3 regions of the Micromonospora sp. CA-249363 genome follow, and region 3 is predicted to be linked to each of the others. Evidence: predicted binding sites of a transcription regulator. Region 3 holds the regulator's gene; each other region holds the start of a gene.
The links. The regulator HrcA, encoded in region 3, represses chaperone genes, less so after heat shock. The targets are predictions, from matches to a motif close to GGTTNGCACNCTCNNNNNGAGNGTGCNAACC.
Positions count from the first base shown of each region.

Region 1: the regulator HrcA is predicted to act here: its motif matches at 1,852-1,882, upstream of groES (co-chaperone GroES).
Region 2: the regulator HrcA is predicted to act here: its motif matches at 2,538-2,568, upstream of groL (chaperonin GroEL).

Region 1 covers NZ_CP192020.1:6,152,822-6,159,888, forward strand. Annotated here, with positions in the region: gene groL (chaperonin GroEL) at 1-1,333, opposite strand, end outside; gene groES (co-chaperone GroES) at 1,404-1,718, opposite strand; gene ACQPZK_RS27480 (THUMP-like domain-containing protein) at 1,977-3,158, shown strand; gene ybaK (Cys-tRNA(Pro) deacylase) at 3,168-3,647, shown strand; gene ACQPZK_RS27490 (sugar ABC transporter substrate-binding protein) at 3,825-4,922, shown strand; gene ACQPZK_RS27495 (ATP-binding cassette domain-containing protein) at 5,038-5,856, shown strand; gene ACQPZK_RS27500 (sugar ABC transporter permease) at 5,853-7,067, shown strand, end outside.
Region 2 covers NZ_CP192020.1:6,485,933-6,492,999, forward strand. Annotated here, with positions in the region: gene ACQPZK_RS29125 (GNAT family N-acetyltransferase) at 1-341, shown strand, start outside; gene ACQPZK_RS29130 (hypothetical protein) at 418-663, shown strand; gene groL (chaperonin GroEL) at 722-2,344, opposite strand; gene ACQPZK_RS29140 (hypothetical protein) at 2,616-3,647, opposite strand; gene ACQPZK_RS29145 (cold-shock protein) at 4,055-4,258, opposite strand; gene ACQPZK_RS29150 (N-acetyltransferase family protein) at 4,543-5,073, shown strand; gene paaN (phenylacetic acid degradation protein PaaN) at 5,245-6,918, opposite strand; gene ACQPZK_RS29160 (N-acetyltransferase family protein) at 6,969-7,067, opposite strand, start outside.
Region 3 covers NZ_CP192020.1:5,563,695-5,570,761, forward strand. Annotated here, with positions in the region: gene ACQPZK_RS24710 (serine hydrolase domain-containing protein) at 1-1,052, opposite strand, end outside; gene ACQPZK_RS24715 (histidine triad nucleotide-binding protein) at 1,049-1,408, opposite strand; gene ACQPZK_RS24720 (SDR family NAD(P)-dependent oxidoreductase) at 1,456-2,217, shown strand; gene ACQPZK_RS24725 (16S rRNA (uracil(1498)-N(3))-methyltransferase) at 2,476-3,210, opposite strand; gene dnaJ (molecular chaperone DnaJ) at 3,212-4,360, opposite strand; gene hrcA (heat-inducible transcriptional repressor HrcA) at 4,434-5,456, opposite strand; gene ACQPZK_RS24740 (DUF4870 domain-containing protein) at 5,642-6,271, shown strand; gene hemW (radical SAM family heme chaperone HemW) at 6,334-7,067, opposite strand, start outside.

The DNA.
Region 1 (7,067 bases), 590 kb from region 3:
GCGCCTTGCGCACGATCGAGACGCCGACCTTCTCCTCGCCGGTGAAGCCCAGGTCGTCGTCGAGGACGGGAAGGATCTGCACCAGGGCGGCGCCGCCGCCGGGCACGGTGCCCTCCTCGACCGCGGCCTTGGTCGCCGCGATGGCGTCCTCGATGCGGTGCTTGCGCTCCTTCATCTCGACCTCGGTCGCCGCGCCCACCTTGATCACGGCGATGCCGCCGGAGAGCTTCGCCAGCCGCTCGGCCAGCTTCTCCCGGTCCCAGTCGGAGTCGGAGGCCTCGATCTCCTTGCGGATCTGAGCCACCCGGTCGTCGACCTCGGTCTTCTGGCCGCCGCCGTCGACGATCGTGGTGTTCTCCTTGTCGACCACGACGCGCCGGGCGGTGCCGAGGACCTCCAGGCCGACCTGGTCGAGCTTGTAGCCCAGCTCCGGGGCGACCAGCTCGGCGCCGGTGGAGATCGCGATGTCCTGGAGCATGGCCTTGCGACGGTCACCGAAGCCCGGGGCCTTGACCGCGCAGACCTTGAGGGTCTTGCGCAGCGAGTTGACCACCAGGGTGGAGAGCGCCTGGCCGTCCACGTCCTCGGCGATGATCAGCAGGGGCTTGCTGTTCTGCAGGACCTTCTCCAGCAGCGGCAGCAGCTCCTCGATCGCCGAGATCTTCTGGGTGGTGACCAGGATGTACGCGTCCTCCAGGACGGACTCCTGACCCTCCAGGTCGGTGACGAAGTTCGGCGAGATGAAGCCCTTGTCGAACTGGAGACCCTCGGTCACGTCCAGCTCGGTGGTGAGCATCGAGCCCTCCTCGACGGTGATGACACCGTCGCGGCCGACCCGCTCCATCGCCTCGGCGATCAGCTCGCCGATGGTGGCGTCCTGCGCGGAGATCGTCGCCACGTTCGCGATCGACTCCTTGCCGGCGACCTCGACGGCCCGGCCGAGCAGCGCTTCGGAGACCTTGGCGGCCGCCGCGTCGATGCCCCGCTTGAGGCCGGCCGGGTTGGACCCGGCGGTCACGTTGCGCAGGCCCTCACGGACCATCGCCTGCGCCAGCACGGTCGCGGTGGTGGTCCCGTCGCCGGCGACGTCGTTGGTCTTGGTCGCCACCTCCTTGACCAGCTGCGCGCCGAGGTTCTCGTAGGGGTTGGTGAGCTCGATCTCCTTCGCGATGGTCACGCCATCGTTGGTGATCGTCGGCGCACCGAACTTCTTGTCCAGGACGACGTTGCGCCCGCGCGGGCCGAGGGTGACCTTGACCGCGTCAGCGAGGGCGTTGACACCGTGCTCCAGCAGGTGTCGGGCGTCGTCCGAGAAGCTGAGGATCTTCGCCATGAATGTCCCTTCGAAGCGCCGCTGCCCCGGCCCGGCGAGCCGGACCGGGGCAGCGACACTGATCGGTTGCTTACTTCTCGATGACCGCGAGGACGTCGCGGGCGGAGAGCACCAGGTACTCCTCGCCGGCGTACTTGACCTCGGTGCCGCCGTACTTCGAGTAGAGGACGGTGTCGCCGACCTGCACGTCAACCGGAACCCGGTTGCCGTTGTCGTCGACGCGCCCCGGACCGACAGCGAGGACGGTGCCCTCCTGCGGCTTCTCCTTGGCGGTGTCGGGGATCACGATGCCCGACGCCGTGGTGGTCTCAGCCTCGTTCGCCTGGACCACGATGCGGTCCTCGAGCGGCTTGATCGCAACCTTGGTCGCGGTAGTCACGGGCATACCCTCCTGGGGTACTGGTTTCGTTGCCGGACAGCGGGGCTGACCAGCGTCAATCTGCCTCATGCCACCGGGCGGGACCGTCGTCGCGGGTGCCGGTCCGCCTGGCGTGCGCACCCGGGTCGCGAGACCCGGAAGCTGGCACCCTCAGGGTGAGAGTGCTAATCGCAGGTTATTCCGTGGCTAGCACTCCGTCAAGGAGAGTGCCAGCGCGTCGCGCCCCGCCAGCGGGATTTTCAACTCGACCGGGAAAATGGGCAGGTGGATCTCGATCAGCTGGCGGCACTGCGTACCCCCGAGGGGTCGGCCGCCCTCGCGGCGGCGGCCGAGCTGGCCGGCGGCGATCCACTGACCGCGGCGTCGGCGCTACGCGCGGCCGGGGTGCCCCCCACGCTGGCGGCGGCGGCTCTCACCCAGGCCGAGCTGCGCCACCGGGCGGTGGGCAAGTTCGGCCCGGCCGCCGCCGGGATGTTCCTCACCCGCCCCGGCCTGGAACAGGCCACCCGCCGGGTGGTCGCCGACCGGCGGGCCGCCCGGCTGCGCGCGGCCGGCGTGCGCACCCTGGCCGACCTCGGGTGCGGCCTCGGCGCCGACGCGCTGGCCGCCGCCCGTGCCGGCATCCGGGTGTACGGGGTGGAGGCCGACCCGGTGACCGCCGCGATGGCCGCCGCCAATGCCGCCGCCGCCGGGCTGGCCGACCTGTTCACGGTCGAGTGCGGCGACGCGACCGCGTTCGACGTGTCACGCGTGGACGGGGTCTTCTGCGACCCGGCCCGACGGGCCACCGGCACCGGACGACGGATCTTCGATCCACGTGCCTACTCGCCGCCCTGGGACTTCGTGACCGGCCTGGCCGAGCGGGTGCCGCGCACGGTGGTGAAGGTGGCGCCGGGCCTGGATCACGCGCTCATCCCGGCCGGCGCGGAGGCGGAGTGGGTCGGCGTGGACGGCGACCTGGTCGAGGCCACCCTCTGGTGCGGCGAGCTGGCCGAGGTGCCCCGCCGCGCCAGCGTGTACCGGAGGGAGATCCACCAGCTCACCGGCTCGGGCGACACGGAGGCGCCGGTCGGAGCGCCGCGCCGCTACCTGTACGACCCGGACCCGGCGGTGGTCCGCGCGCACCTCGTCGCCGAGCTGGCCGCGGAGCTGGACGCCACCCTGGCCGACCCGAGCATCGCGTACCTCTACGCCGACCAGCCGATCCGCACCCCGTACGCGCGCTGCCTGGAGATCACCGACGTGCTGCCGTTCTCGCTCAAGCGCCTGCGGGCACTGCTGCGCGAACGTCGGGTGGGCCGGGTGGAGATCCTGAAGCGGGGTTCGGCGCTGACGCCGGAGCAGTTGCGGCGGGACCTGCGCCTGGCCGGCGACCAGGCGGCGAGCCTGGTGCTGACCCGGGTGGCCGGAGCGCCGACCGTGCTGATCGGCCGGCCGGTCGACTAGGTTCGGGGCGTGGCGGGACAGGGCACTCCGGCAACGGCACTACTGGCCAAGCGCGGGATCGCGCATCGCACCCACCCGTACCGGGTGTCGCCGGACGCCCCGAACTACGGCGCCCTGGTGGCCGCGGCGCTCGATGTGGTGCCGGAGCGGGTCTTCAAGTCGCTGGTGACCGAGGTGGACGGTGTCCTCACCGTGGCGGTCGTACCGGTGACCGGCGAGTTGGACCTCAAGGCGCTCGCGGCGGCGGTCGGTGGCAAGCGGGCGGCCCTCGCCGAGCGGACGGTCGCCGAACGGGCCACCGGCTACGTGCGGGGCGGGATCAGCCCGCTCGGGCAGCGTCGGCGTCTGCCCACTGTGGTCGACGAGTCCGCACTGGACCTGCCGACGATCTACGTCTCCGCTGGTCGGCGCGGGCTGCAACTCGAACTGGCGGCGGCGGATCTGGTGGCGTTGACGGAGGCCCGTACCGCGCCGTTGCAGGCACGCTGACCTGTCGTTACATCGCCCTTTCGTGGGATGTTCGGCGGGTAACAGTCGCGTTGCTGAATTGTTATCGCTTCCAACAAACTTGGGACCTGCGCGGTCTTGTGGTGCTGGTGTGACGCGGAATACGTTGCCGGACACAACAAAACAACACCTTCCCCCACCTCCGAAAGGACCCTGCACATGCGTAAGGGGATCCTCACCATCGCCGCCGTGGGCCTGCTCGCGACCGGCGGTTTGACCGCGTGCGGCGACGACGACTCCGGCTCCGACGCCGGCGGCTCCGCCAAGACCCCGAAGATCGGCGTGATCCTCCCGGACAGCAAGTCCTCGGCCCGCTGGGAGACCGCGGACCGTCGCTTCCTGGAGGAGGCGTTCAAGGCCGCGGGCGTCAAGTACGACATCCAGAACGCCCAGAACGACAAGACCGCCTTCCAGACCATCGCCGACCAGATGATCACCAGCGGCGTCACCGCCCTGATGATCGTCAACCTGGACTCCGGCACCGGCAAGGCCGTGCTCGACAAGGCCAAGTCGCAGGGTGTCGCCACCATCGACTACGACCGGCTCACCCTGGGCGGCTCCGCCCAGTACTACGTCAGCTTCGACAACGAGGTCGTCGGCAAGCTCCAGGGCGAGGGCCTGTCGAAGTGCCTGACCGAGAAGGGCGCCAAGAACCCCGTCGTGGCGTACCTGAACGGCTCCCCCACCGACAACAACGCCACCCTGTTCAAGAACGGGTACGACTCGGTGCTCAAGCCGAAGTTCGACTCCAAGGAATACGTCAAGGGCCCCGAGGACGCCGTGCCGGCGTGGGACAACGCCCAGGCCGCGACGATCTTCGAGCAGCAGCTCACCAAGGCCAACGGCAAGATCGACGGTGTGCTGTCCGCCAACGACGGCCTCGGCAACGCCGCCATCTCGATCCTCAAGAAGAACAAGCTCAACGGCAAGGTGCCGGTGACCGGCCAGGACGCCAGCACCGAGGGCCTGCAGAACATCCTCGCCGGTGACCAGTGCATGACCGTCTACAAGGCCGTCCGCGAAGAGGCGAAGGCCGCGTCCGACCTGGCCATCGCGCTCGCCAAGGGCGAGAAGAAGGACACCGGCCAGACGGTCAAGGACCCGGAGGGCAACCGCGACGTCCCGTCGGTGCTGCTCACCCCGAAGGCCATCTACAAGGACAACATCAAGGACGTCATCGCCGACGGCTACGTGACCAAGGAAGAGGTCTGCACCGCGGCGTACGCCAAGGCCTGCGCCGACGCCGGCATCAGCTGACCGACGCCGCAGTACCCGCCGGGACGACCACCGCCGCCCGGCACGGGAGCACCCCTCCCGTGCCGGGCGGCGCCCGCCGGACGGGCCCCGACCCTCCCTTAAGAAGGAGACCCCCGTGTCCGCGACCCCCCTGCTGGAGCTCCGCGGGATCGACAAGAGCTTCGGTCCCGTCCAGGTGCTCCGCGACGTCGCCCTGACCGTCCACCCGGGTGAAGTGACCGCGCTGGTCGGCGACAACGGCGCCGGCAAGTCGACCCTGGTGAAGTGCATCAGCGGCATCCACCCCACCGACGCCGGCGAATTCCTGTTCAACGGCGAACCGGTGCACATCGGCAGCCCCCGCGACGCCGCCGCCCTCGGCATCGAGGTCGTCTACCAGGACCTGGCGCTCTGCGACAACCTGGACATCGTGCAGAACATGTTCCTCGGCCGCGAGAAGCGCAGCGGTCTCGTCCTGGACGAGCCGACCATGGAACAGCTCGCCGCCGAGACGCTGGCCGGGCTCTCCGTCCGCACCGTCACCTCGCTGCGCCAGCACGTCTCCAGCCTCTCCGGTGGTCAGCGCCAGACCGTGGCCATCGCCAAGGCGGTGCTGTGGAACAGCAAGCTCGTCATCCTGGACGAGCCGACCGCGGCGCTCGGCGTGGCGCAGACCGCCCAGGTGCTCGAACTCGTCCGCCGCCTCGCCGACAACGGCCTGGCCGTGGTGCTCATCTCGCACAACATGAACGACGTCTTCGCCGTCGCCGACCGCATCGCGGCGCTCTACCTCGGCCAGATGGTCGCCCAGGTGAAGACCACCGACATCACCCACGCCCAGATCGTCGAGCTGATCACCGCCGGGCGCTCGGGCGGGCTCGGCCTCGCCACCGAGCCGGGCAGCAACGGCGACGGCCCGCAGCCGGCCGATTCGATTCCAGGAGGCGACCGATGACCACCACCGCCGTGCGCAAGGACGGCCCGGCGGCCGTCACACCGGCGCCGACCGTCGGGGGGCACGCCCGCAACTACCTGAGTCGGGTACGCGGTGGCGACGTCGGCGCGTTGCCGGCCGTACTCGGTCTCATCGTGCTCTGCACCGTGTTCGCGGTCATGCGGCCCTCGTCGTTCCTGTCGGCGGGCAACTTCGCCAACCTCTTCACCCAGGGCGCGGCGGTCACGTTGATCGCGATGGGCCTGGTCTTCGTACTGCTGCTCGGCGAGATCGACCTCTCCGCCGGCTTCGCCAGCGGCGTCTGCGCGGCGGTACTGGCAAACGTGGTCACCGTGCTCGGCTACCCCTGGTGGGTCGCCGTGCTCGCCGCGATCGCCACCGGTCTGGTCATCGGCACCAGCCTCGGCATGCTCGTCGCGAAGGTCGGCATCCCGTCCTTCGTGGTCACCCTCGCCGGCTTCCTCGCCTTCCAGGGCATCGTGCTGCTGCTGGTGAAGGAGGGCACCAACATCTCCGTACGCGACGACGTGCTGGTCGCCATCGCCAACCGCAACCTCAGCCCCACCCTGGGCTGGGCGCTGACCATCCTCGCCGTCGTCGGCTACGCGGCGGTGCAACTGCTGCGTCACCGCAACCGGGTGGCCCGAGGCCTGATCAGTGACCCGATCGCCGTGGTGGCGCTGCGGATCGCCGGGCTCGCCATCATCCTCGGCACGGCGGTGTACGTCCTCAACCTGGAACGCAGCCGCAACGTCCTGATCAGCTCGCTCAAGGGCGTGCCGATCGTGGTGCCGATCATCGCGGTGCTGCTGGTCGTGTGGACGTTCGTCCTGCAACGCACCAGCTACGGCCGGCACATCTACGCCGTGGGCGGCAACCGGGAAGCGGCCCGCCGGGCCGGCATCGGCGTCGACCGCATCCGGATCTCGGTGTTCATGATCTGCTCGTCGATGGCCGCCGTCGGGGGCATCGTGGCAGCCAGCCGGGCCAACTCGGTCGACCCGAACACGGGCGGCAGCAACGTACTGCTCTACGCCGTGGGCGCGGCCGTCATCGGTGGCACCAGCCTCTTCGGCGGCAAGGGCCGCGTCCTGGACGCCGTGCTCGGCGGCGCGGTGGTCGCGGTCATCGAGAACGGAATGGGCCTGATGGGGTACAGCGCGGGAGTCAAGTACGTGGTCACCGGCGTCGTGCTCCTGCTCGCCGCGAGC
Region 2 (7,067 bases), 920 kb from region 3:
GGTCGACCTTCGGCGGCGCCTGGGACGGTGAGCTGATCGGATCGGTGGGCCGCGAGGGGGCCGGCTGCCACCTGGCGGAGCGGGCCGGCGAGGTGCTCGGTTTTGCCGCCTACGGGTCGTCCCGGCCGAGCTGGTTCGGGCCGATGGGCACGGCCCCGGCCGCCGAGGGCTCGGGCATCGGCGGTGTGCTGCTGCGACGCTGCCTGCGGGACCAGCGGGCGGCGGGGCTGGACCGGGCGGAGATCGGCTGGGTGGGGCCGGTGCCGTTCTACTCGGGCAGCGCGGGTGCGCGGATCGAACGGGTCTTCTTCCTGTACCGGCGACGCCTCGCCGCGCAATAGCGGTCAAATGGGACATTGATCCATTCGTCCGCGTCGGGCATCGACGCCCCCTACCGTCTTGGTAGAGGAGGCAGCCATGACCGCGGATGACGACCAGACCGAGGACGGCCCGCCGATCACCTGGAAACCGGTCGACGACCTGCCCGGCCAACTGCCGTTCGACCGGCTGGACTACGGCGACGCCGAACAGCTGGCCGAGATGAGCACCGACGGCCGGGCGGCGACCGAGGAACCGCAGGAGATGGTGGACGCGCCGATCCAGTTGCTGCCGCCGTACGACCGGGCGCAGAAGCGCCGCAACCAGCGCCCACTGCCCACCTGACGACGAACGGGGCGGACCGCGTCAGCGGCCCGCCCCGTTCGGTGTGTCGGAACTGGACTCAGAAGTCCATGTCCCCGCCACCCGGGCCAGCCGGGGCAGCCGGGGTCTTCTCCGGCTTGTCCGCGACGACGGCCTCGGTGGTGAGGAACAGCGCGGCGATCGACGACGCGTTCTGCAGCGCCGAACGGGTCACCTTGGCCGGGTCGATGATGCCCGCGGCCAGCAGGTCGACGTACTCGCCGTTGGCGGCGTTGAGGCCGTGACCCGCTTCGAGGTTACGGACCTTCTCCACCACGACGCCGCCCTCGAGGCCGGCGTTGACGGCGATCTGCCGCAGCGGGGCGTCCAGCGCGACCTTGACGATGTTGGCACCGGTCGCCTCGTCGCCGACCAGGTCCAGCTTGTCGAAGGCGGTCTTGCCGGCCTGCACCAGCGCGACGCCACCACCCGGGACGATGCCCTCCTCGACGGCCGCCTTCGCGTTGCGAACGGCGTCCTCGATGCGGTGCTTGCGCTCCTTCAGCTCGACCTCGGTGGCCGCGCCGACCTTGATGACCGCAACGCCGCCGGCCAGCTTGGCCAGCCGCTCCTGCAGCTTCTCGCGGTCGTAGTCGGAGTCGCTCTTGTCGATCTCGGCCCGGATCTGGTTGACCCGGCCCTGGATCTGCTCGGCGTCACCGGCACCATCGACGATGGTGGTCTCGTCCTTGGTGACGACGACCTTGCGGGCGCGGCCCAGCATGTCGACGCCGACGGCGTCGAGCTTCAGGCCGACCTCCTCGCTGATGACCTGGCCACCGGTGAGGATGGCGATGTCGGTCAGCATGGCCTTGCGGCGGTCACCGAAGCCCGGCGCCTTGACGGCGACCGACTTGAAGGTGCCACGGACCTTGTTGACCACCAGGGTGGCCAGGGCCTCGCCCTCCAGGTCCTCGGCGATGATCAGCAGCGGCTTGCCGCCCTGCATGACCTTCTCCAGGATCGGGAGCAGGTCCTTCACCGACGAGATCTTGCTGTTGACGATCAGGATGTACGGGTCGTCGAAGACGGCCTCCATACGCTCCGGGTCGGTCATGAAGTAGGCCGAGATGTAGCCCTTGTCGAAGCGCATACCCTCGGTGAGCTCCAGCTCCAGCCCGAAGGTGTTGCTCTCCTCGACGGTGATGACGCCTTCCTTGCCGACCTTGTCCATCGCCTCGGCGATGATCTCGCCGACGCTGCTGTCACCAGCGGAGATGGAGGCGGTGGAGGCGATCTGCTCCTTGGTCTCGACGTCCTTGGCGAGCTTGGACAGCCCCTCCGAGACGCTCGCGACCGCGGCCTCGATGCCCCGCTTCAGGGCCATCGGGTTGGCGCCGGCGGCCACGTTGCGCAGGCCCTCGCGAACCAGGGCCTGGGCCAGGACGGTCGCCGTCGTCGTGCCGTCACCGGCGACGTCGTCGGTCTTCTTGGCGACCTCCTTGACCAGCTCGGCGCCGATCTTCTCGTACGGGTCCTCGAGCTCGATCTCCTTGGCGATGCTCACACCATCGTTGGTGATGGTGGGGGCACCCCACTTCTTCTCGAGCACGACGTTGCGGCCCTTCGGGCCGAGGGTCACCTTTACGGCGTCGGCGAGCTGGTTCATGCCCCGCTCGAGGCCGCGGCGCGCCTCTTCGTCGAACGCGATCATCTTGGCCATACGGCGTTGTCCTCCTGGACACTCACGGGCCACCCGAGATGTGTCCCCGGATGGGCCGCCTGGTGTACGCACCTTGGGACGTCGCCACCTGGCGACGACGACGTCCTTCGGCCGGGCCGGATAGCCCGCGACGACCGGCCATGTGCTGCCCCGGCGTCTCCACACCGGCGCAACCAGGCCCCACCGTCCCGACCATTGGCACTCACGGTATGCGAGTGCCAATGACTTGTTTAGCACTCTCACCTGCCGAGTGCAAGCACGATGAGCCCGGTCAGCCGAGTTCCGCAGCCAGTGTGGCCCCGTTCACGGGCCCCTCATGAGCGCGTTGCTCGGCGTACGTGATCAGCAGACCGACCAGCTGGGCCAGGTGGGCCGGAAGGGCCAGCACCGCCGTGACGGCGATGACGGCCACCACCCCGACCGCGCCGCCCGGCGACGCGAACGGGTCCTCGCCGAACGCGACGGTGCCGGCCGACTCCAGAAGGCCGGGCACCACCGTTCCGATGATCACCGCCGCCGCCACGAGGGCCACCCGGCCGAGCAACATGCCGAGCCGGTCGTGGAACATCCGGAACGACCGGCCGATCGGGTTGTCCCGCTCGAACAGGTAGACCGGGCCGGCCATGCTCAGCGCGAACGCCAGGTAGATGCCCGGCAGCACGCAGAAGCAGACTCCGATGCCGATGAGCAGGCTGACCAGCAGCGTCCAGCCCCACACGCCGAGCGCCCGGCGCAGTCCGTACCGCAGTGCCGCGTCGAGGCGGGCGGGCCGGCCGGTCGCCTGTTGAGTGATCACCCAGCTGCCGGCGGCCCAGCCCAGCGCCTGCACCAGGCCGATCAGCAGGCTGCCGCCGACCAGCACGACGACGAGGGTCAACAGGCTGGTGGCGAAGTTGTCCGGCAGCCCGGCCGACGGGTCCGCCTCGGCCTGGGCCTCCCACGCGGGTGACGGGTCCAGACCGAACGAGATGACCGAGAGCACCGCCGCCGGCAGGACCTGCGTGAGCAGCATGATCGGCACCAACTGCCGCCAACCCCGACGCAGCGCGCCCCAGAACCGGTCGAACCAGCCTCCGATGCCGGCGCCGGGCGGCGTGACCAGGGCGTCGTTCGGGTCGAGGCCGTAACCCGGCGGGTACCAGCCGCCCGGCGCCCCCGGATACCACGGCTGCCCGCCGTAGGGACCGCCCCCGGGCGGGTAGCCGCCGACGGGGGGAGCCGCCCAGCCCTTCGGGGGCGGGCCGGCCGGGACCCAGGCGCCGCGCGCGGGGTCCCAGACGGGCGGCGGCCCGGCAGGGGGCATCCCCGCGGTCCCGCCAGGCGGCATGCCAGCGGCGGGCGGCAGCTCAACGGCGGGCGGCGGCTCAACGGCAGGGGGCATCCCAGCGGCAGGCGGCGGCTCAGCAGCGGGCGGCCCGGCAGGCGGCGGCTCAACGGCCCCGCCAGGCGGCGAACCTGCGCCGGACACGGGCGGAATCCCTGCGCCGGACACGGGCGGCGTACCCGGGACGGGTGACGCGCCGGAGCCTTCGGTGGACGGGCCCGGCTCACCCGGCCCGGAGGGCGTGGCGGGTGGCGGCGACTGGTCGGTCATGAACCCTCCTCAGCATCGGCTGGAACGGTTCACGATCTTCCCGGGCGGGCGTCCGCGCCGCAGCCCCGACTCGCCAGCCGATCGGGGTGAACCGCCGGCGAGCAGATCGGGATCGGTCAGCCGATGACGCGGACGTGCTCCGCCTGCGGGCCCTTCTGACCCTGGGCGATCTCGAACTCGACCCGCTGACCGTCGTCGAGCGCCTTGTAACCGTCCATCTCGATCGCGGAGAAGTGGACGAACACGTCCTGACCGCCGTCGACGGCGATGAAGCCGTAACCCTTCTCGGCGTTGAACCACTTCACGGAACCCTGTGCCACGGTGCACTTCCCTCACTCTGCGCGGCGTTGCCTGCCCGGACGTCCGGCACGGCCGGACACCCGCGGACCACCCGCCCCAGCAATCGACGACGACCGCTGAAAGAGGTGATCGAAATCGCACGCTACACGAGGAGTGACGGGAGCGCACGACCACAAATCGGGCATATTTCATGGCGATTCGAGGGTCCGTCGGATTCATGACGATGGTTGCCTTTGGGCCGGATGGAGGAGATCTGGCGGCAGGGTCGCCGGCGCGCGTCCGCCCCTGTGGTAGGCATGCGGACATGACCACCACCACGGGCGCCGGGGCCCTGCGGCAGGCGCGGATCCACCGCGTACGACCGCAGGACGCCGCCCGGATGCGGGCGCTGCGCCTGGAGATGCTCGCCGACGCGCCGTTGGCCTTCCTGGAGACCCTGGCCGACGCCGCGGCCCGGCCGCACAACGAGTTCGCCGCCCGGGTCGCGTTCACCTCGACCGGCCCCCACAACGCGCAGTTCGTGGCGGACCCGGGCGGCCGGCTCGTCGGGCACGCCGGCGGGACGGTCGCCCCGAACGAGCCGGGCCTCACCGTGATCTACGCCGTGTACGTCACGCCGGCCTGGCGGGGCACCGGGCTGCTCGGCGAACTGATCGACGGGGTGGCCGCCTGGTCACGGGCCTGCGGCCGGCCGGAGCTGCTGCTGGAGGTGGTGGTCGGCAACGACCGCGCCTACCGGGCCTACCAGCGGCTGGGCTTCAAGGACACGGGCGTACGCGTCCCCCACCCCACGATCCCCGCCCTGAAAGAACTCCAGATGCGCCGCCCCGCCTAAAGAAACCCTTCCCAGGGCAGAACCACCAAGATGTCCCACCAAAAGCCGGACGCCCAGGCGACAAACCGTGCCGACGAAAGGGTTTCCGGGGCAGCCCGCCCCGCGCAGGGATCAAGCCTGACCGCCCGGAGCGGGGTGGGCTGCCCCGGAAACCCCCACCGCAAGCAAAGATCAAGCAGGACGCCGCGACTGCACGATCCGGAACCGGTTAGCAACGTAAGCCCCGTCGGTCAGCGCCGAGTTGGCCGCCGCGTTGGCGCCGCTGCCGTGGAAGTCGGAGAAGGCCGCCGACTGGTTCACGAAGACACCGCCGGTGAGGTTGCAGGAGAGGTGCACGCCGACCTCGACCGCGACCGCCTCGGCGGCGTCCAGCACCGCCTCGTCGGTCGAGTAGACCCCGGCGGTCAGCGCGCCCTTCTCGCCGACGGTCCGACGCATCAGTTCCAGGCTGTGCGCGGTGGAGTCGGTCGCGATGGCGAACGAGATCGGCCCGAACCACTCCCGGCCGTACGCCTGGGCGTCGTCCGCGGTCAGCTTGACGATCGTCGGGGTACGCACCACCGCGTCGGCGTACGACGGGTGGGCCACGGTCCGCGACTCCAGCACCGGCTCCCCGACCTTGGTGACCTCGGCCAGTCGCTCCAGCACCCCGTCGTTGACGATCGCGCCGGTCAGCTCGACACCCCGGGCCGGGTCGGCGGTCAGCTTGCCGATCGCCGCCGCGATCCCGCCGGCCACCTCGTCGAAGCTCTTGTGCCCCTGGTCGGTCTCGATGCCGCCGGCCGGGATGAGGATGTTCTGCGATGTGGTGCACATCTGTCCGCTGTAGAGGGTCAGCGTGAACCCGAGGTTGCGGCACATGCCGGCGAAGTCGTCGCTGGAGTCGATGACGACCGTGTTCAGGCCGGCCTTCTCGGTGTAGACCGAAGCCTGCCGGGCGTGCGTCTCCAGCCAGTCGCCGTACTCGGTGGAACCGGTGAAGTCGACGATCTTGACGGCCTGGTGCAGGGCCAGGTCGCTGGCGAGCTTCTCACCGGGGGCCTCGGCCGCCAGCAGGACCAGGTTCGGGTCGAAGCCGGCCTCGGCCAGCACCTCCCGGGCGTACCTCACGGTGATCGCCAGCGGCAGCACCGCGCGCGGGTGCGGCTTCACGATCACCGGGTTCCCGGTGACCAGCGACGCGAACAGTCCGGGGTACGAGTTCCAGGTCGGGAAGGTGTTGCACCCGATCACCAGCGCCACGCCACGCGGGACCACGTGGAACGTCTTGGTCATCCGCAGCGGGTCGCCCTTGCCGGCGGCCTTCTCCCAGCCGGCCGTGCCGGGGTGCCGGGTCATCTCGGCGTACGCGTACGCCAGCGCCTCCAGCGCCCGGTCCAGCGCGTGCGCCCCACCCGCCTGGAAGGCCATCACGAACGCCTGCCCGCTGGTGAACTGCACCGCGTTGGCCAGCTCGAAGATGTGCCTGTGCAGCCGGTCGAGGATCTCCAGGCAGACGCCCACCCGGGCCTGCGGACCGGCGTCGCGCCAGGCCGGCAGCGCGGCGGACGCGGCGGCGACCAACTCGTCCGGGCCGGCGTGCGGGTACCGCACCGCCAGGTCGACACCGAACGGGCTCGTCTCGGTGGCGGTCCGCTCGCCGGCGCCGGGCTGGTCGAGCGGAAAGTCACCACCGAGGTACGCCTCGAAGGCGGCCTTGCCGTCGGCGGCGGCGGTCTCGCCGTACACGCGAGGGCTGGGGGACTCGGGATAGGCGGACCAGTAGCCCCGCTCCGTGATCGCGGTCAGCGCACGGTTGAGGGTGTCGGCGTGCCTGTCGTACAGGGGATGCGGGGTCTCCGTCATGCCGCCATCATGCATGACGGAGCTCCGCGAACAGTAGCGGCGGACACCCGTCAGAGGGTGAGCTGCCAGTTGTCCCAGGCGTCCACCGGGCGGAACCCGAGCTGCTCGTTGATCGCCACCATGTAGCTGTTGCTCGCCGCGTTCCAGGT
Region 3 (7,067 bases):
ATGTCGGCGGGGTCGTGCGCGACCGCCTCCGCGAGCAGCCGGTGCGGCAGGTCGAACAGCTCGGTCGCCGTACCGGACGAACCGAGCACCGCGGCACCCATCGCCCCGGCGGTGCCGTCGCCGCCTCGCCGGCCGTACACCCCGGCGAGGAAACCGGGCATAGCGCCGTCGTGCCCCACGTGCACCACGCGCTCGCCCTGCGGGATCAGGATCAGGCCGAGTCCGAAGCCGGCGCCCCAGAGGGTCTCGTCGGTGGTGGTCAACGGCCAGCGCATCTCGTGCAGCGTGGTCGGGGCGAGGACCGCGCCGGCCGGGTCGAGCGCCGCCGGGTCGGCGAGGAACGCGGCCCACCGGGCCATGTCGGTCGCGGTGCTCCAGAGCTGGGCGGCCGGGCCGACCGCGCCGAAGTCGGTGGGCGGCTCCGGGTGCGCCTCGTCCGAGTACGCGTCGACCAGGAACCCGGTGGCCGCCGAGGGCCGCGGGGTCACGGTCGTGTCGGTCAGGCCCAGCGGCGTCAGGACCCGCTCGGCGAGCACCTCCGCCCAGGCGCCGCCGCGCAGCCGGCCGACCAGCAGGCCGAGCACGGCCATACCGAGATTGGAGTAGTGGAAACGTCGGCCCGGCGGCAGCACCCGCTCGGCCCGGCCCAGCTCGGCCACCAACCGCGCGACGTCGGGCGCGTCCAGGGTGTCCCAGACGTCACCGAACGGTTCGCGTTGCAGACCGGCCGTGTGCGAGAGCAGCCGGCGTACGGTCAGCTCGCCGTGCGCCGGCAGGTCCAGGTGCCGACCGACCGGGTCGTCCAGGTCCAGCAGCCCGTCGTCGCGGCACTGGAGGGTGAGCACCGCCGTGAAGGTCTTGGTGACCGAGCCGATCCGGAATTGGGTCTGCGACCCCAGGGCGCTGTCGGTGCCGGTGCCGCCGACGGTGCAGTCCCACAGCGGGCGGTCGGCCCGGTGCAGCGCCGCCGACACCGCCGGGACGCGGGCGTCGGCCTGCACGCGGCGAACCAGCCGGTCCAACCGGGTGTACGCGTCGGGGCCGGTCGTCACGCCAGGTCCCGGGCGAGCATCGGGCCGAGCGGCGCGCCGCCGAGCAGGTGGGCGTGCGCGTGGAACACCTCCTGCCCGCCGTACGCCCCGGTGTTGAACATCAGCCGGAACCCGTCGCCGAGCAGCCCCTCGTCCTCGGCCACCGCGGCGGCCGTGGCCAGCACCGCCCCGGCCAGCGCCGGGTCACCCTCGGCCAGGGTGGCGACGTCGGCGTAGTGCTCCTTCGGAATGACCAGGACGTGCACCGGGGCCTTCGGGTCGATGTCGCGGAAGGCGAGCGTGGTGTCCGTCTCGCGGACCACGGTGGCCGGGATCTCCCCGGCGACGATGCGGCAGAACAGGCAGTCGGATCCCATCGGGGCAGTGTAAGGACGGCAGGCACGGCTCAGGCAGGATGGCCGGCATGACGGATCGGGCGGTTCTGGTGACGGGTTCCTCGCGCGGCATCGGCCGCGCGGTGGTGGAGGCGTTCGCCGCCAGCGGGGACCGGGTGGCGATCCACCACCGCGACTCCGCCGAGGCGGCCGAGGAACTGCGCGCCGGGCTGCCCGGATCGGGGCACGTGGTGGTCCGCGCCGACCTCACCGACCCCGAGGCGGTCCGCCGCATGGTCGACCGGGCCGCCGAGCAGCTCGGTGGCCTGGACGTGCTGGTCAACAACGCCGGCACGTACGGCGAGCGGGACGTTCCGCACCCGATCTTCGGCACCTCGTACGACGAGTGGCAGGCTCGCTGGCGGCAGGTGCTGGAGACCAACCTGACCGGCGCGGGGAACGTGATCTGGTGCGCTGCCCAGCACCTGCGCGAGCGGGGTGGCCGGATCGTGAACGTGTCGTCCCGGGGCGCGTTCCGGGGCGAGCCGGACCAGCCCGCGTACGGGGCCAGCAAGGCGGGGCTGAACGCGCTCGGTCAGTCCCTCGCCGTGGCGCTCGCGCCGTACGGCATCACGGTGGCCACGGTGGCGCCGGGCTTCGTGGCGACCGACATGACGATCGAGCACCTACGCGGTGAGCGGGGCGCGGCGATCCGGGCGCAGAGTCCGTTCGACCGGGTGGCCCGGCCGGAGGAGATCGCGGCCGCGGTGCACTGGCTGGCCTCGCCCGAGGCCGAGTGGGCCTCCGGCACGATCGTCGACCTCAACGGCGCTTCGTACCTGCGCAGCTGACCGCCCGAGCTCGTAGCCAAGCACGGCCTCTGGGCCACTGACCTCCGGGCACGGCCTCCGAGCACGGCCTCCGGCCCAATCATCGCGTCCTTTGCTCTGCTTCCATCACGGCAACACTTGAGGGCCGAAACTGTTGCCTCCGCTGAAGCAGAGCAAAGGACGCGGACGAGGTTGCCGGGGCCGAACGCGGCGGCCGAACACGGCGAGCGAGCGAGCGGGCGGGCCGGGCACGGAGGCCCGCCGCGGCGGAAGGTGGAACTACCAGCGGCCGAGGCGGGTGGCGAGGACGCTGAGCGCGGCCACGCCGGCCGTGGAGGTACGCAGCACCTCCGGCCCGAGGCGTACCGGCCGGCCGCCGGCCTCGCGAAAGGCGGTCAGTTCGGCCGTGTCGATGCCGCCCTCGGGGCCGACCACCAGGACGATCTCCCCGGCCGACGGCAGCTCGACGCCGGTCAGCGGCTCGTCGGCCTCCTCGTGCAGGACGAACCCGGCCGCGGCGCCGGCGATGCGGCGGACGACCGTGGCGGTGGACTCGTCCGGCGCGCCGGCCACGACGGGCAACCAGGGCCGGCGGGACTGCTTCGCCGCCTCGCGGGCGGTGGCGACCCACTTCTCGCGGGCGCGTACGCCCCGGTCGCCGCGCCACTGAGCCACCGAGCGCGCCGCCGCCCAGGGCACGATCTCGTCCACCCCGACCTCGGTCATCGCCTGCACGGCCAGCTCACCCCGGTCACCCTTGGCGATGCCCTGAACGGTGACGATCCGGGGTACGGGCGCGTCCGCGTACCCCCGCGAGGTGACGGCGACCTCCAGGCTGCCCCGGCCGACGGCGGTGACCACGGCGGCGGCCGTGCCTCCCCGGCCGTCCGCGAGCAGCAACTCCTCACCGACCCGCAGCCGCTGCACGGTGGCGGCGTGGTGGCCCTCGGGGCCGTCGAGCGTCAGCGCGTCACCGGTGGGCAGCGCGTCGACGAGGAACAGCGGCGCGGACACGTCAGGCGTGGCCGTTGAACGCGTCGCGCATCCGGGAGAAGAAGCCGCCCTGCTTCGTCAGCTCGGCGACCTCCTCGCCCCGGGTCTTGGCGAAGTCGCGCAGCATCTTCTCCTGGTCGGGGTCGAGCTTGGTGGGCGTCCGGACGTCCAGGTGCACGTAGAGGTCGCCCCGGCCGGTGCCCCGCAGGTGCGGCACGCCCCGGGCGCGTAGTCGCAGCGTGCTGGCCGGCTGCGTACCGGCCTTGACGTCGACGGTCTCCTCGCTGTCCAGCGTCTTGATGGTGAGCCGGGTGCCCAGCGCGGCGGCGGTCATCGGCACGGTGACGCGGCAGTGCAGGTCGTCGCCCTTGCGGGAGTAGACGTCGTGCGGCCGCTCGTGGATCTCCACGTAGAGATCGCCCGCGGTGCCGCCGCCCGGACCCACCTCACCCTGCTGGGCCAGCCGGATCCGCATGCCGTCCTCGACCCCGGCCGGGATCTTGACGGTGAGCGAGCGGCGGGTGCGCACCCGGCCGTCACCGGCGCAGGTCGGGCAGGGGTGCGGGATGGTGGTGCCGTAGCCCTGGCAGACGGTGCACGGCCGGGCCGAGACCACCTGACCGAGGAAGGTGCGCTGCACCGACTGCACCTCGCCCCGGCCGCCGCACGCCTCGCAGGTGGCCAGGTGGGTGCCGGCCGCGGTGCCGGCGCCCGAGCAGGTGGTGCAGAGCACGGCGGTGTCGACGGTGATCGGGGCCTCGACGCCGAACGCCGTCTCGTGCAGGTCCAGTTCGAGGCGCAGGATCGCGTCCGCGCCCGGCCGGGTCCGGGGACGCGGCCCACGGCCGGCGCCGCCCGCGGCGCCACCGAAGAACGCGTCCATGATGTCCTGGAAACCGACGAACGGGCCGGCCCCGCCCGGACCACCCGGGCCGCCCGCGCCCCCGCCGCCCGGGGCGAGCGGGTCGCCACCCAGGTCGACGATCTGCCGCTTCCGGTCGTCCGAGAGGACCTCGTACGCGGCGTTGATGTCCTTGAACTTCTCCTGGGCCTCCGGGTCCGGATTGACGTCCGGGTGGAACTGGCGCGCCAACTTGCGGTAGGCGCGCTTGATCTCGTCATCGGAGGCTTCCCGGCTGACACCGAGGATGCCGTAGTAGTCCCTGGCCACTGCGTTCCGTGTCCTCATGTTCGTCTCGCGTTGCGCCGACCGGCGGCCGCAGCCGGCCGTCGGCCCTGACTGGTCAGTTCTGGGCCAGCAGCTCGCCCACGTAGCGTGCCACGGCGCGCACCATGGCGATATTGCCGGGGTAGTCCATCCGGGTCGGCCCCAGCACGCCCAGGCCGCCCACGATGGTGGCCCCCGGGCCGTACCCGGTGCTGACCACCGAGGCGGCACGCAGGTTGTCGAACTCGTTCTCGTCGCCGATCAGCACCCGGGTCGTGCTGGGCTCGGTCTCGCCGATGAGCTTGAGGAGCACGACCTCCTCCTCCAACGCCTCCAGGATGGGCCGCAGCGAACCCTGGAAGTCGAGCACACCGCCCCTGGTCAGGTTGGCGGTGCCGGCCAGGGCGATGCGTTCCTCGTGCCGCTCGACGAGCGTCTCCAGCAGGACGGTGGAGAGCGTGGTCATGGCGCCGCGCAGCTCGTTCGGCGCCTCCTCCACCAGCGCCTGCACCAGCGGAGGCGTGTCCGACATGCGCTCGCCGGCGAGCTTCTCGTTGACCAGGCGACGCAGGTCGGTGACGTCGTCGGCGGGCACCGGCCCGGGCAGCTCCACCAGCCGCTGCTCGACCCGGCCGGTGTCGGCGATCATGACGAGCATCAGTCGGGTGGTGGAGATCGGCACCAGCTCCAGGTGGCGTACTGAGGAGCGGGCGAGGCTCGGGTACTGCACCACGGCCACCTGCCGGGTCAGCTGGGCGAGCAGCCGTACGGTGCGGTGGACCACGTCGTCGAGGTCGACGGCACCGACGAGGAAGCGCTCGATGGCCCGGCGTTCGGCCGGACTGAGCGGCTTGACCCGGGACAGCCGGTCGACGAAGAGGCGGTAGCCGCGGTCGGTGGGCACCCGGCCGGCGCTGGTGTGCGGCTGCCGGATGTAGCCCTCCTCCTCCAGCACCGCCATGTCGTTGCGGACCGTCGCCGGGGAGACGCCGAGCTGGTGCCGCTCGACAAGCGCCTTGCTGCCGACGGGCTCCTGGGTCGAGACGTAGTCCTCGACGATGGCGCGGAGCACGGCGAGCTTGCGGTCGTCCAGACCCATCTCCGCACCTCCTGTCGCACGTCGGCCGTCGGCCCACCCGGGCCGACGGACCGTCCTGGCACTCGACTGTAACGAGTGCCAGTCTACGTCGGCGCTCCCGCCGACGCGATGATCAAGGTTGTCCCGGTCCGGTGCGCCGGTGTCGCACTGGTGCGACATTGCCAACGGCACCTACCGTGACAACCATGACTGAACCACCTCGCCCTCCCGGCGCGGGAGACCCCGGCGGCTACCCGCCGGAGCCGAATCTCCCCGGCTCGCCCTCGTCGGCCGAGCCGCCCACCGCACCACTGTCCGGGGCACCCGGCCCGGGCGGCTATCCCCCGGCCGGTGGCTATCCGCCGCCCACCGGTGACCAACCGCCGTCGGGCGGCTACCCTCCGCCCGGCGACTATCCGCCACCGGGCGGTTATCCCCCGCCGGGCGGCTATCCGACCGGCGGCGCGTACGGCGCTCCCGGCGGCGGTTACGCCAACAACGAGGACAAGACCTGGGCACTCGTCGCCCACTTCGGCGGCGCGGCCGGGATGATCATCAGCGGCGGCGTGCTCGGCTGGATCGCCCCGCTGGTGGCGATGCTGGCCCGGGGCAGCCAGTCCCCGACCGTCCGGGCGCACGCCGTGTCGGCGCTCAACTTCCAGCTCATCTGGTCGATCGTCGGCCTGGTCGGCTGGGTGCTGTCCTGCATCCTGATCGGCTTCATCGGCGTCGCGGCGGCCATCATCCTCGGGGCCGTGTGCGGCATCCTCGCCGGCATCAAGGCCAACGAGGGGCAGCTCTACCGCTACCCGCTCTCCGCCAGCTTCATCAAGTGAGACGGGCCGGCCGCTCCCCCGGCCGGTCCGGCACACCGTCGCCGGCCGGGCGGGCGTCCGGCTCAGGGCAGCAGGTCGCGCACGACCGCGTCGGCGAGCAGCCGGCCGCGCAGGGTGAGCACCGCTCGTCCGGCGGCGTACGCCTCGGCGTCCAGCAGGCCGTCGGCGAGCGCCCGTGCGGCGCCGGCCCGGCCGGCGTCGTCGAGCACCCCGAGCGGCAGTCCGCTGGCGAGCCGCAGCCGGAGCATCACGTCCTCCATGTGCGCCTCGTCGGTGGTGAGCACCTCGCGGGCCAGGCCGGGTGACGCGCCGGCCGCGAGCCGCTGGGCGTACGTCGTGGGGTGCTTCACGTTCCACCAGCGCACCCCGCCGACGTGGCTGTGCGCGCCCGGCCCGAGGCCCCACCAGTCGGCGCCGGTCCAGTAGAGCAGGTTGTGCCGGCACCGGGCCTCTTCGGCGCGCGCCCAGTTGGACACCTCGTACCAGGACAGGCCGGCCGCGTCGAGGGCGGCCTCCGCGGCCAGGTAGCGGTCCGCCGCCACGTCGTCACTGGGGTACGGCAACTCGCCGCGCTTCATCCGGGCGGCGAGCCGGGTGCCGTCCTCCACGATGAGGGCGTACGCGCTGACGTGGTCGACCCCGGCGGCGACGACCTGCTCCAACGTGGCGGCGAAGTCCTCGGCCCGCTCCCCCGGCGTGCCGTAGATCAGGTCCAGGTTGACGTGGTCGAACCCGGCCTCGCGCGCCTCCCGGGCGGCGGCGGTGGCCCGGCCGGCGCTGTGCTTGCGGTCGAGGA